Regions from separate parts of the Neorhizobium sp. BT27B genome, predicted to be linked through region 4. Evidence: predicted binding sites of a transcription regulator. Region 4 holds the regulator's gene; each other region holds the start of a gene.
The links. Region 4 encodes LexA, which represses DNA repair genes until DNA is damaged. Its sites were predicted from a motif close to TGTTCNNNNTGTGTTCNG; they were not measured.

Region 1 (3,123 bases), on a different contig from region 4:
CGATGACGCGGTAATTCAGGCCGAGCGTGACAAACCGGTCTTCGAACTCGCGCATCTGGAAGGAGGCGCGCACGAGGATCGCCATGTCGTTCAGCGCATGTTTCTTGCCGTCATGGCCGTCGCCGCGTTGAAGGCGCTCGATTTCCTCGCCGACGGCGCGGGCTTCTTCCTCACTGTCCCAGGCGGCATGCACCTGAACCTTTTCATCGTTCGGGTCGCTGCGGTCGGTGAACAGGGTTTTGCCCAGTCGCCCCTCATTGTGGGCGATCAGATGGCCGGCGGCACCCAGAATATGCTCTGTGGAGCGATAATTGCGCTCCAGCTTGATCACCTTGGCGCCGAGAAAATCCTTTTCGAAGCGGAGGATGTTGTCCACTTCGGCACCGCGCCAGCCATAGATCGACTGGTCGTCGTCACCGACGCAGCAGACATTCTGCGGCACGCCCTTGGGGCGCTGCGCGAGCAGCCGCAGCCACATATACTGGGCGGTGTTGGTGTCCTGATACTCGTCCACCAGAATATAGCGGAACCGCTCGTGATATTCCTTCAGGAGATCCGGCGCCTTGCGAAACAGCGCGATCGGATGTAGCAGAAGGTCGCCGAAATCGCAGGCGTTGAGCGTGCGCAGCCGCGCCTGATAAGCGGCATAGAGTTCGCGGCCCTTGCCATTGGCAAAAGCGCGGGCATCACCTTCCGGGATATCCGGCGGCAACAAGCCCTTGTTCTTCCAGCCGTCGATCATGCCGGCAAACTGTTTGGCCGGCCAGCGCTTGTCGTCCAGACCCTCGGCCTGGATCAGCTGCTTGATCAGCCGTACCACGTCGTCCGTATCGAGAATGGTGAAATCTGAGCGCAGGCCCACCAGTTCCGCATGACGGCGCAAAAGTTTCACGCCGATCGAGTGAAACGTGCCGAGCCAAGGCATGCCCTCGACGGCACCGCCGACCAGAACGCCGATACGTTCCTTCATCTCGCGCGCCGCCTTGTTGGTGAAGGTCACCGCAAGGATCTGGCTGGGCCAGGCTTTGCCCGTTTCGAGAATGTGGGCGATGCGGGTGGTCAGCACGCGGGTCTTGCCGGTGCCGGCGCCGGCAAGAACCAGAACCGGACCATCGGTTGTTTCCACCGCTTCGCGCTGTTCCGGGTTGAGGCCGGAGAGATAATCCGGGGCAGGACGGCTCTGGCCGCGCGCTGCCATCGCACGCGCAGCAATGCCCAGACCGCTTGGGCCCAGACCGCTTGGGCCAAGTCCGCCGCCTGCCGGGGCCGGTTCGGCCGGCACAGGCGCTGAAGCGCCGCGGCTCTGGGGGCGGCGGGGTTCCGGCTCTTCGTCGAAGAACGGAATATCATCGAAACTGTTGCTCATGGGGGCCAATGTAGTGATTCGGAACCGAAAGGCCAGAAAAGATGTTCTGGTTTCATTCCATTTGCGCATGTCCGCTGTGGACTTTTTCAGGTGTAGCCACAGTAAAGGCGGAAACGGGCAGCCCTATGGCGGGCACTATGCACAGCAAATCATCGCAACTGCCCAAGGCATTCGCATCTGACATATGCGTGAAATTCCCGTAGGTTACAAATCGGTAAGGTGTCTCGCCAAGCATTGCGCAAATAGGCCGAAACGAAGATACTTCACCCAATCAAGTTGAATGCCGGAGGAATGCATGCGGATCGGAAACCAGCTCCTGACCTCGGTGGCACTGTTGCTTGCGGGCCTCTGTCTGTGGGCCTGGTTGTCGGCAGATGCCGGCCGTACGCTGGTCTCGATGGGCGTTCCCGAAAGCGTGGTGGCAAAGATCAACCCCGCCGCCATAGAACCGGTTTCCGCAGAACCATCGGCCGGTGGTGCCGCTGGATCCGCAACACCGCGTGCCGGCGGCGGCCAGCAGGCCGTTCTCGTCGCCACCCGCCCGGTCGGCAAGGGTATTGTCAACGATCAGCTTTCGGCGATCGGCAGCGGCGAGGCCATCCAGTCGGTCATCGTCATGCCGCAGGCATCCGGCACGATCAACGAGATCCACGTCAAGTCCGGCGACATGGTCAAGAAGGGCCAGGTGCTTGCCCAGCTTGACGACGACGAACAGATCATTTTGCGCGATCAGGCACAGGTCCTGCTGCGCAGCGCCCGCGAAAAGGCCGAGAGCTATTCGGCCCTGAAAAGCTTTTCCCGCTTAGACGTTCTCGATGCGCAGATCGCCAAGGAGACTGCCCAGCTGGCCGTCACCAATGCCGAGCTGGCGCTGAAACGCCGTTCCGTCCTCGCCCCGATCGACGGCATTGTCGGCATCGTCGCGGTCAATATCGGCGATAACGTCACCACTGCCAGCAATGTCGTGCAGCTGGATAACCGTCAGCAGCTGCTGGTGGATTTCTGGGCGCCGGAACGTTTTGCCGTGCAGGTCAAGGTTGGCATGCCGGTCGAGGCGACGTCCGCCTCGCGTCCGGGCCGCGTCTTCGAGGGCTCGGTCGAGGCGGTCGATAACCGCGTCGATCCCGCCAGCCGTACGATCCGCATCCGCGCCAAGATCGAAAATGAAGACGATCTGCTGCGCGCCGGCATGTCGTTTGGTGTCACCATGCGCTTCCCCGGCGAGACCTATGCGACGGTCGATCCGCTCGCCGTCCAGTGGGACAGCAAGGGTTCGTTCGTCTGGCAGATTGTCGAAAAGAAGTCGGTCAAGGCACGTGTGCGCATCATCCAGCGCAATCCTGATGCCATTCTGATTGCCGGTGACGTGAAGGAAGGCGATCTCGTCGCCACCGAAGGCCTGCAGCGTGTCCGCGAAAACGGCAATGTCCGCATTGCCGGTGAAAAGCCGCCGGAGGTCGCCAGCCGATGAGCAATCACGACGAGACGGAAAACAAGTCCGGCCACGACAAGAGCGCCGATAGCCAAAAGACCTTTACCGCATTGTTCGTGCGCCGCCCGGTTCTTGCCGCGGTCCTGAACACGCTGCTGGTGGTTGCCGGCCTTGCCGCCCTTGTCGGCATCGAAGTGCGCGAACTGCCGGATGTCGATCAGCCGGTCATCAGCGTGCGCACCACCTATGACGGTGCGTCTGCCCAGACGATGGATCAGGAAGTAACCGACATTATCGAAGGCGCGGTTGCCCGCGTCAGCGGTCT
Region 2 (3,123 bases), on a different contig from region 4:
ATAGTCGAGGAAGGTCGACCGGATTTCATTCACGCCGCTCATGCTACGCCCTTCATTACCGCCCAGTGCGGGCCAATTCGCCAGAAACCACCGGCTTTTATCGTCCGCGCCCTGCCCTGTCCAGCCGCACAAAGACAAACCGGCCGCACATCCATCGATGCGCGGCCGGTTTGTTGATCAGATATGCGGGAAAGGTCGATTAAGCGTCGTCAGCACTGTCGCCATCATTGGCATCAGGGCCACCATTCTGCAGGAACTTGTCGGCAATCAGGCCGGCATTCTGGCGCAGCGACAATTCGATCTCGTTGGCCAGTTCCGGATTGTCGCGCAGGAAGGTTTTGGCGTTTTCACGACCCTGCCCCAGACGCTGGCTGTTATAGGAGAACCACGCACCCGACTTTTCGACGATACCCGCCTTGACGCCGAGATCGACGAGTTCGCCGGTCTTGGAAACACCTTCGCCATACATGATGTCGAATTCGACCTGTTTGAAGGGAGGCGCCATCTTGTTCTTGACGACTTTTACGCGCGTCTGGTTACCGACGACTTCCTCGCGCTCCTTGACCTGGCCGATACGGCGGATGTCGAGGCGGACGGAAGCGTAGAATTTCAGCGCGTTACCACCGGTCGTGGTTTCCGGCGAACCGAACATCACGCCGATCTTCATGCGGATCTGGTTGATGAAGATGACCATCGTCTTCGACTTGGAGATCGAAGCGGTCAGCTTGCGTAGTGCCTGGCTCATCAGACGGGCCTGAAGGCCCGGCAGGCTGTCGCCCATGTCGCCTTCGATTTCAGCGCGCGGCGTCAGTGCTGCCACCGAGTCGACGACGAGAACGTCGACGGCACCGGAACGCACCAGCGTGTCAGTGATTTCGAGAGCCTGTTCACCGGTATCCGGCTGCGAGATCAGAAGGTTCTGCAGGTCGACGCCGAGCTTGCGGGCATAGACCGGGTCGAGCGCGTGTTCGGCGTCGACGAAGGCGCAGATGCCGCCCTTCTTCTGGGCTTCGGCAATGGTCTGCAGCGCCAGCGTCGTTTTACCCGAGCTTTCCGGCCCGTAGATTTCGACAATACGTCCCTTCGGCAAACCGCCAATGCCGAGAGCAATATCGAGGCTGAGCGAACCGGTCGATACGGTCTCGATCTCGACGATGCTATCGTTCGAGCCGAGCTTCATGATCGATCCCTTGCCGAACGCGCGTTCGATCTGGGAGAGTGCCGCTTCCAGCGCCTTGCTTTTATCCACCGATTTTTCCTCTACCAACCGCAAAGAATTCTGAGCCATTTGAACCACCCCTTTAGGTTATCGCCGCCACGCAATCAATGTTGTAACCGATGGCCAATTCGTACTCTTTTTGTTCTATTTTAACAAGTGGGCACGATGCGATTGATTCAAATGAATCTTTTGATCCTTCGTTCTATTAATGTTCTCAAGCAGATAAGCTGTTCCTGTTTGTTCCTGGAACAGCCATTTCAGCGGTATTCTGCCGCCGTTTCATGTCAAGGCGGACGGCCGATTCGCCGCCCGCTCACCACCTCAGTCCTGCCGATCCAGCATCTCGCGCACTGTCACCGCCAGCTGTTTCAGCGAGAACGGCTTTGGCAGGAAACCGAACTTGGCATCGGCCGGAAGGTTGCGCGCAAACGCATCCTCCGCATAACCCGATACGAAGATGAACTTCATGTCCGGATAATTTTTACGCAGTTCGCGCAGCAGGGTTGGTCCGTCCATTTCCGGCATCACCACGTCGGAGACGACGATATCGACCTTGCCTTCGAGCTCTTCCATAATCTCCAGCGCTTCGACGCCGGATCCGGCTTCATGCACGGTGTAACCACGGGTTTCCAGCATGCGCTTGCCGCCTCGGCGCACTGCCTCTTCGTCCTCGACGAGCAGAACGACCGCCGAATTGCCGGTGAGATCGATATCGGCATTGGCCGATGCCGATTCAGGTTTTGGCGCTGCCGCAACCGCCGCAACCTCGCCGCCCGTCCCATTTTCCGCAACGACGACCGGTTCCGGAATGTGGCGTGGCAGGAAGATGCGGAAGGTCGTGCCCTTGCCGACTTCCGATTCGGGATGGATGTAACCGCCCGACTGCTTGACGATGCCATAGACCATAGACAGGCCAAGACCGGTGCCCTTGCCAACTTCCTTGGTGGTGAAGAAGGGCTCGAAAATCTTGTCCATGATTTCCGGCGGAATGCCGGTGCCGGCATCCGCGACCTCGACCATCACCAGATCTTCTTCCGGCAGATCGGCGCCAGCATAAGCACGCCCCTCTTCCGCCGTCACGTTACGGGTGCGGATGGTGATGCGCCCGCCTTCCGGCATGGCGTCTCGGGCGTTGACGCAAAGATTGATCAGCACCTGCTCGAATTGCGAAAGGTCGGTGCGCACCGGCCAGAGATCGCGGCCGTAATCGACATCGAGCTTGACGTTGGTGCCGGAAATCAGACGGTCGACCAGCATGCGCAGATCGCCAACGACATCGGTGAGGTTCAGCACGCTCGGCCGCATCGTCTGCTTGCGCGAGAAGGCCAGCAACTGGCGCACCAGAACCGCGGCGCGGTTGGCGTTGCGCTTGATTTCCATCAGGTCGGCGAAGCTGGCATCCGCCGGCCGCGCCTGTAAAAGCAGATGGTCGGAGGACAGAAGGATGGCTGTCAGCACGTTGTTGAAATCGTGGGCGATACCACCCGCCAATGTGCCGACGGCATTCATCTTCTGGGTCTGCGCCATCTGCGTTTCGAGCGCCTTCTGCTCGGTCGTCTCGAAGGCATAGACGATGGCCACCTCTTCCGGCGCCTCATCGCTCTCGTCGATCACGGCATTGACGAAGAAGCGCAGGTAACGGTTTTCGTCACCCGGATGGCGGCTTTCGAGCGGGGCGATGTCGCTCTGGCGGTCCTTGGCCTCGGCCAGCGCCTGGGTCAACTGCGGCCGCACCGCCTCGTTAAAGATCACCTCGAGCGGCGCGCCGGCTTCCGCTTCGTCGCGCGACACCAAACCGGAAAACAGTTTTAGGAACGGCGCGTTGACACGCAGGATCTTGCCATTGCCATCGACGGAGGCGATCGCCATCGGCGTGTTGTTGAAAAAGCGGGTGAAACGCATGG
Region 3 (3,123 bases), on a different contig from region 4:
TTCCGGGAATGCACCGACATCTGTCGCCACCACTGGCACAGCCGTCGCCATGGCTTCGAGCGGGGTGAGGCCAAAACCTTCCCAGCGCTGCGGTGCGACGAAAAGATCGAGTGCGCGATACCAATCGTTGATATTGGTGTGCTCGCCGACGAACAGGATGCGATCGACGAGGCCGGCAGCAGCTACCCGCGCTTTCAGCTCGTTTTCGAATGCAACGTGTTGTGCCGTGGCGCGACCGGCGATGATCGCGACCCAGTCAGGGCGCGATGGCAATAGCCGGATCATGGCGTCGACGAAAAGGTCGGTGCCTTTCTGATGGCGCACGCGACCGAAGCAGCCGACGATCTTTTTCGTATCATCCAGCCCGCAAGCGCGCTTCGCCGCGGTTTTTTCCTCAGGCGGGGAAAAACGCTGGGTGTCGATGCCGTGCAGCACGACCGTGTTCGGCACTTCCAGATAGGCGGAGGTTTTGGCGCTGGTTGCGATGACCGCATCCATTTTCGACACCAGCCACCTGGTCCAGCTGGAATGTTTTCGCTGCGAGGCGGAGGTGAAGACGATGCGGATTTTCATCCGCAGCACATCGCGCATGAAGATCGCCGGCAGCATCTCGATGTTGCGGCGGGCATGCCAGACGCGCACCGGCCATGCGGCGGGCGCCGACCAGAGATGCACAAGATCACGAAAACGGATGAAGGGCAGGGTGCCTGGCAGGCCGGGGCCGAGCGAGGCTATGTGCTGGCCCTGCCGGCTCTGAACCGGCAGGAGCTGGATGATGGTCGACGTCACGCCGGAAAGGCGCCGCTTGAAGTTCGGCGCGATCACCTGAACCTTGCGAATGTCTGCAAGCGGCACGTCTGTCTCCGGCGGGATATTCGGGGCTGATCAGCCCCAGGTAACGGCGAGGATTTCGTAGGCTTTCGAACCGCCCGGCGCGACGACTTCGATGGAATCGCCGGCTTCCTTGCCGATCAGCGCACGTGCGATCGGCGACGAAATCGAGATCCGGCCCTGCTTCACGTCGGCTTCCTGGTCGCCAACGATCTGGTAGATCTTCTCTTCCTCGGTGTCCTCATCGACCAGCTTGACGGTGGCGCCAAACTTGATCGTCGAACCCGACATTTTCGACAGGTCGATGATCTCGGCGCGAGCCGTCAGATCTTCAAGCTCGGATACCCGGCCTTCATTGTGGCTCTGGGCTTCCTTGGCAGCATGATATTCGGCGTTTTCGGACAAGTCACCATGGGCGCGTGCTTCAGCGATCGCCTCGATGATGCGCGGACGCTCTTCCTGCTGACGCCAGCGAAGCTCTTCCTGAAGCTTCGTGAAACCGCCTGGCGTCATCGGTACCTTTTCAACCATTTCCTAAGTCCTCGACCCCGTGCCCGGCATGTCCGGACACAAAAAGAAACAGGTCCCGGAGCATAAACTCCGGAACCGTCCGAAAATCACTATTTGCGCCAGTATAACAGAATTCTGACAGCAAATTCCAATAAAAACAGAGATAGTGCAGGTGCGGGCGATTTCACAGGGGGGGAATTGGTTTTGCAAGGTTTCTTGACATTACGGCGCAGAACATATAGTGAACGCGCTAATGAAGAAGTCGCTCAAAGAACGCCTCGCCATCCTTTCCGATGCCGCCAAATATGATGCGTCCTGCGCATCGAGCGGTACGGTGAAACGAGATTCGTCAGCCTCCGGCGGATTGGGTTCGACGGAAGGTTCCGGCATCTGCCATGCCTATGCGCCGGACGGGCGATGCATTTCGCTTCTCAAGATTCTGATGACGAATTTCTGCATCTATGACTGCGCCTATTGCATCAATCGCTCCTCCAGCAACGTCGAGCGGGCGCGGTTTTCGGTGGAGGAGGTGATCTGGCTGACGCTGGAATTTTATCGGCGCAATTATATCGAGGGGCTGTTTCTGTCCTCGGGCATCATTCGGTCCTCCGATCATACGATGGAAGAAATGGTGCGCATTGCCCGCGAGCTTCGCACCACCCATAATTTTCGCGGCTATATCCATCTGAAATCCATTCCCGAAGCGTCAGCCGCGCTGATCGAGGAAGCAGGGCTTTACGCCGACCGTTTGTCGATCAATATCGAGCTGCCGACGGATGCGGGCATCGGCAAATTCGCGCCGGAAAAACGGCCCGACAATATCCGTAGTTCGATGGGCAATCTGCGCCTGAAAATCGAAGAGATGGCGGAGCCGACCCTGCAGACCAAACGTCGCCGGAAATTTGCGCCGGCGGGGCAGAGCACGCAGATGATCGTGGGGGCCGATGCCGCCGATGACGCGACCATTCTTGGCACCAGCGCGCGGCTTTACGGCAGCTACGGTCTGAAGCGCGTTTATTATTCGGCGTTCAGCCCGATCCCCGATTCATCCAAGAACCTGCCGCTGATAAAGCCTCCGCTGATGCGCGAGCACCGGCTTTATCAGGCCGACTGGCTTTATCGCTTTTATGGTTTCGATATCGGTGAGATCACTTCATCGCGTGCCGACGGCATGCTCGATCTCGACCTTGATCCCAAACTCGCCTGGGCGCTTGGACACCGCGATCGGTTTCCCGTTGACGTGAACCGTGCTGACAAGGAGGCGCTTTTGCGGGTGCCCGGTTTCGGCACGAAGACTGTGAAATCCATTCTGTCTGCCCGTCGTTTTCGCCGGCTGCGGCTGGAGGATGTCGGTCGCCTCGGTGTATCGCTCAAGAAGGTGCAGACCTTCATCACGGCCGAGGGGTGGACGCCGCACCGGCTGGTGGATCGCGCCGATCTGCGATCGATGTTCATGCCGAAGCCCGAGCAGCTGCAACTGTTATGACGCAGACATGTTTCCTTGAAGGGCGCGGGGACGTCGGGGAGTGGCGGGATGCTGCGCGACGTTTTCTGCTAGCGGGCGTGAAGCCGGGGGAAATAGATTGGCGCTTGTGTGACGAGGAGCAGGGGCTGTTCGGTGCACGCGGTGTGGATGCCGGCGATTCTCCGCGTGGGCATGGTGAAAACGAGCAGGTGGCACGCCCGATCAGTGTTCCGCCTGCTTTCCTGCACCTTGCCGAAGCTGTTGTCTGCCATGCCGACCCTGGACGTTTTGCGCTTCTTTACCGCCTTCTCTTTCGG
Region 4 (3,123 bases):
GATCGGTATGCTGTTGATGCCATTTGGCCTCGACGGCTTTTTCCTGAAGGTGATGGGCGTCGGGCTGGAGGGCGTTATCGTTGTCGCCAAGATGGTTGCGACCTGGGGAGGTGATGTTGCCATCGGGCGCCAACCGTCGTGGTTTCTGCCCGTCGCCACAGCCGGTTTTCTGATGCTGACCTTGCTGCGCACACGCCTTCATCTGCTGGGTTTGCCGCTTCTGGCACTGGCCATCTTTCTGTCATGGCGGGTGGCGCATGATCCGCCGCCGGATTTTCTGGTTTCCGAAGATGGAAGCCTTGCCGCCTTGCTGGGCAATAAGCAGGTCGCGACCAATCGCGCGCGTCCGCCCGGTTTCATTTATTCGCAGTGGCGCCACGCATTGTCATTGCCCCAGCCTGCGGCGCCGACATTGCTGGACACGCCATCGCCGAAAAACGGTACAACGACATCGGCAGAGGTTGCGGTGCTGCTGCCGAATGGAGCGGCCGTTCCAAAAACTGCGGATGGATTGAGGTCAGTCTCGACGAGCATGGGAGGAGAGCAGCAGGCCACCGCACTGCGAGAGGCCAACGCACCGAAAGAACGAGCGACATCACGACGACCGCCCCTCACGCCCGAAGAAGTATTTCAAGCGCGGCAGGCGATGCAAAAGGCTCTGCGCGAAAGTGTATTGGATACATTCGTCTGCGCAGGCCGGTCATGGTGTGTCGCAAGAACAACCAGCGGCCCGGCGGTCGCTGTGGTGGAAGATGCCCGCTTTGCCGGGCCTGCCTGCGATGTCGCGCAAATGGTTGTTGCGGCACGTGCCCGTTTTGATCGCTGTCGTTCGGGCGCATTGATGATCAACGGCGAGGCGTTACGCAGAACAGGAGCATTGGAAATCCGCTTCAACGGAAATTCTGATCCCAAACAATGGTCGATCGCCGCCGCCATGGTCGGCGCCGATCGCTCCTGGACGCGTCACCGCGACTATGACTGGCGGCGCAATCTTTTTGATCCGACACTGCCGGAGCCGCTGCGCTTTTTGAGCGGCAAGGCAGGTATCAGTGGTAACGGCGAATGAGGCCGACGAGCTTGCCCTGCACCTTGACGCGTTCCTGCGGGAAAATGCGGGTCTCATAGGCCGGGTTGGCCGCTTCGAGCGCGATCGATGCGCCCTTGCGGCGGAAACGCTTGAGCGTCGCTTCCTCGTCGTCGACCAGCGCCACGATGATATCGCCCGGCATTGCCGTGCTGCCGTTGCGGATGATGACCGTATCGCCATCCAGAATGCCGGCCTCGATCATCGAATCACCACGCACTTCCAGTGCATAATGCTCACCGCTGCCCAGCATTTCCGGTGGCACGGCAATTTCATGCGTCGTGTTCTGGATCGCCGAGATCGGCACGCCGGCCGCAATGCGGCCCATGACCGGCACGGTTGTTGCGGGCATACTGTCATTGGCAACAGGCGGCGGTGTCACCTGACGCACGGGCTGCGTCTTGCCGAGGCTGCCTTCGATGACGCTCGGTGCAAACGGTTTGCGCGGCTGCAGGCTTGCATTGTAGGCGTCCGGCAGCTTGATGACTTCCAGTGCGCGGGCACGGTTCGGCAAACGGCGGATGAAACCGCGTTCTTCAAGCGCAGTGATCAGGCGATGGATGCCTGATTTGGATGCCAGATCCAGCGCATCCTTCATCTCGTCGAACGATGGAGGGACGCCGGATTCCTTCATTCGTTCGTGAATGAACAGAAGCAGTTCCTGCTGTTTGCGCGTGAGCATGGCGGGTCCTCAAAGGTGAAACAAATCCAGAACGGACACTATATGTTCCATGTGTGTTCTGCAAGTGGCGAAAAATGGTAGTTGCGCGGAACGAACAGTGCTGCGGCTGGTCTTGATCGTGCAGCCGGAAAGATCGATCACTAAGACAATCAACGCTTGGAAATGGGCTGCCATGTTCACGATCGATCATCTCGTCCTGCCGACCATGTCGCTTGATGGCGCCCGCCGCCGATTGAAAGCACTGGGCTTCACCGTGGCTGCAGATGCCGCCCATCCCTTCGGGACGGGAAATGCCTGTGTTTTCATGGGTGACGGTACTTATCTCGAGCCGCTTTCCATAGTGGATCAGGCTGCCTATGATCAGGCATTCGCCGATGGAAACGTGTTTGTCCGGCAGGATGGTGAGTTTCGCACTCCTGCAGGTGAGGAGGGACTGTCCGCCATGGCGCTGGCAACCGACGATGCGCAGGCGGATGATGCCCGGTTTGTCGAGGCCGGGGTCTCTGCCGGCAAGATGCTGGAATTTTCGAGATTTGCCAAATTGCCGGACGGGACCGAAAAACTGGCCCGTTTTCGGCTGGCCTTTGCGGCGCGGAGTGACGCTGATTCTTTCGGCGTCTTCACATGCCAGCGGCTCGATCCCCTGCCGGCAGATCGATCGGCGCTGGAACGTCATGAAAATGGTGTCGCGGCTTTGTCCCAGGTTGTTCTGCTGGCGGGGAATACGCAGGAAGACGTCGAGCGGATTGGGACCGTGCTTGATGCAAGCGCTGAAAAATTCGATTTCGGTGATCACAGGTTTGCCGCAAGCAATGCGGTTTTAAGGCTCGTTGACGCCAAAACCTTTGCCGACACGTTTTCTTCCGCAGGCGATGCGGCGTCATTGTCGCGAACCGGTCTTGGCCGTGCCGCGGTGATATTCCGTGTTCCCGATCTTGCCGTGACACGGGCGGTGCTTGCTGCTAATGACGTCGCATTCATGGATAAGGGCAGTCGCATCGTGGTTGCCCCGGCGCCCGGACAGGGTGCCGTATTTGCTTTCGAGGAGTGATCATGGCTGTCAGCGCCAAGGCCGAAGTAACCGTCGGCGAGGGGGCCAAGCAGGTCCTTTTTTCCAACAGCAAGAAACTCTCCCTGATTGCCGGCCCCTGCCAGATGGAAAGCCGCGATCATGCCTTCATGATCGCCGGCACTCTGTCTGAGCTTTGCGGCAAGCTCGGCATCGGCCTGGTGTACAAATCCTCCTTCGACAAGGCGAACCGCACCTCGATCGCCGGCAAACGCGGCATCGGGCTTGATACCGCGATGGAGATCTTTGCCGATCTCAAGAAGGAGTTCGGTTTTCCGGTTCTCACCG

Region 1: the regulator LexA is predicted to act here: its motif matches at 1,409-1,426, upstream of AAIH70_RS10640 (ATP-dependent helicase).
Region 2: the regulator LexA is predicted to act here: its motif matches at 1,418-1,435, upstream of recA (recombinase RecA).
Region 3: the regulator LexA is predicted to act here: its motif matches at 1,572-1,589, upstream of AAIH70_RS09860 (putative DNA modification/repair radical SAM protein).

The regions. Positions count from the first base shown of each region.
Region 1 covers NZ_JBCIYT010000003.1:406,307-409,429, forward strand. The annotation lists gene AAIH70_RS10640 (ATP-dependent helicase) at 1-1,366, opposite strand, end outside; gene AAIH70_RS10645 (efflux RND transporter periplasmic adaptor subunit) at 1,662-2,837, shown strand; gene AAIH70_RS10650 (efflux RND transporter permease subunit) at 2,834-3,123, shown strand, end outside.
Region 2 covers NZ_JBCIYT010000016.1:65,553-68,675, forward strand. The annotation lists gene alaS (alanine--tRNA ligase) at 1-42, opposite strand, end outside; gene recA (recombinase RecA) at 200-1,288, opposite strand; gene cckA (cell cycle histidine kinase CckA) at 1,541-3,123, opposite strand, start outside.
Region 3 covers NZ_JBCIYT010000003.1:232,553-235,675, forward strand. The annotation lists gene AAIH70_RS09850 (glycosyltransferase family 4 protein) at 1-855, opposite strand, end outside; gene greA (transcription elongation factor GreA) at 886-1,362, opposite strand; gene AAIH70_RS09860 (putative DNA modification/repair radical SAM protein) at 1,595-2,827, shown strand; gene AAIH70_RS09865 (UdgX family uracil-DNA binding protein) at 2,824-3,123, shown strand, end outside.
Region 4 covers NZ_JBCIYT010000001.1:47,863-50,985, reverse strand. The annotation lists gene AAIH70_RS00240 (ComEC/Rec2 family competence protein) at 1-1,066, shown strand, start outside; gene lexA (transcriptional repressor LexA) at 1,047-1,766, opposite strand; gene AAIH70_RS00230 (VOC family protein) at 1,939-2,817, shown strand; gene kdsA (3-deoxy-8-phosphooctulonate synthase) at 2,820-3,123, shown strand, end outside.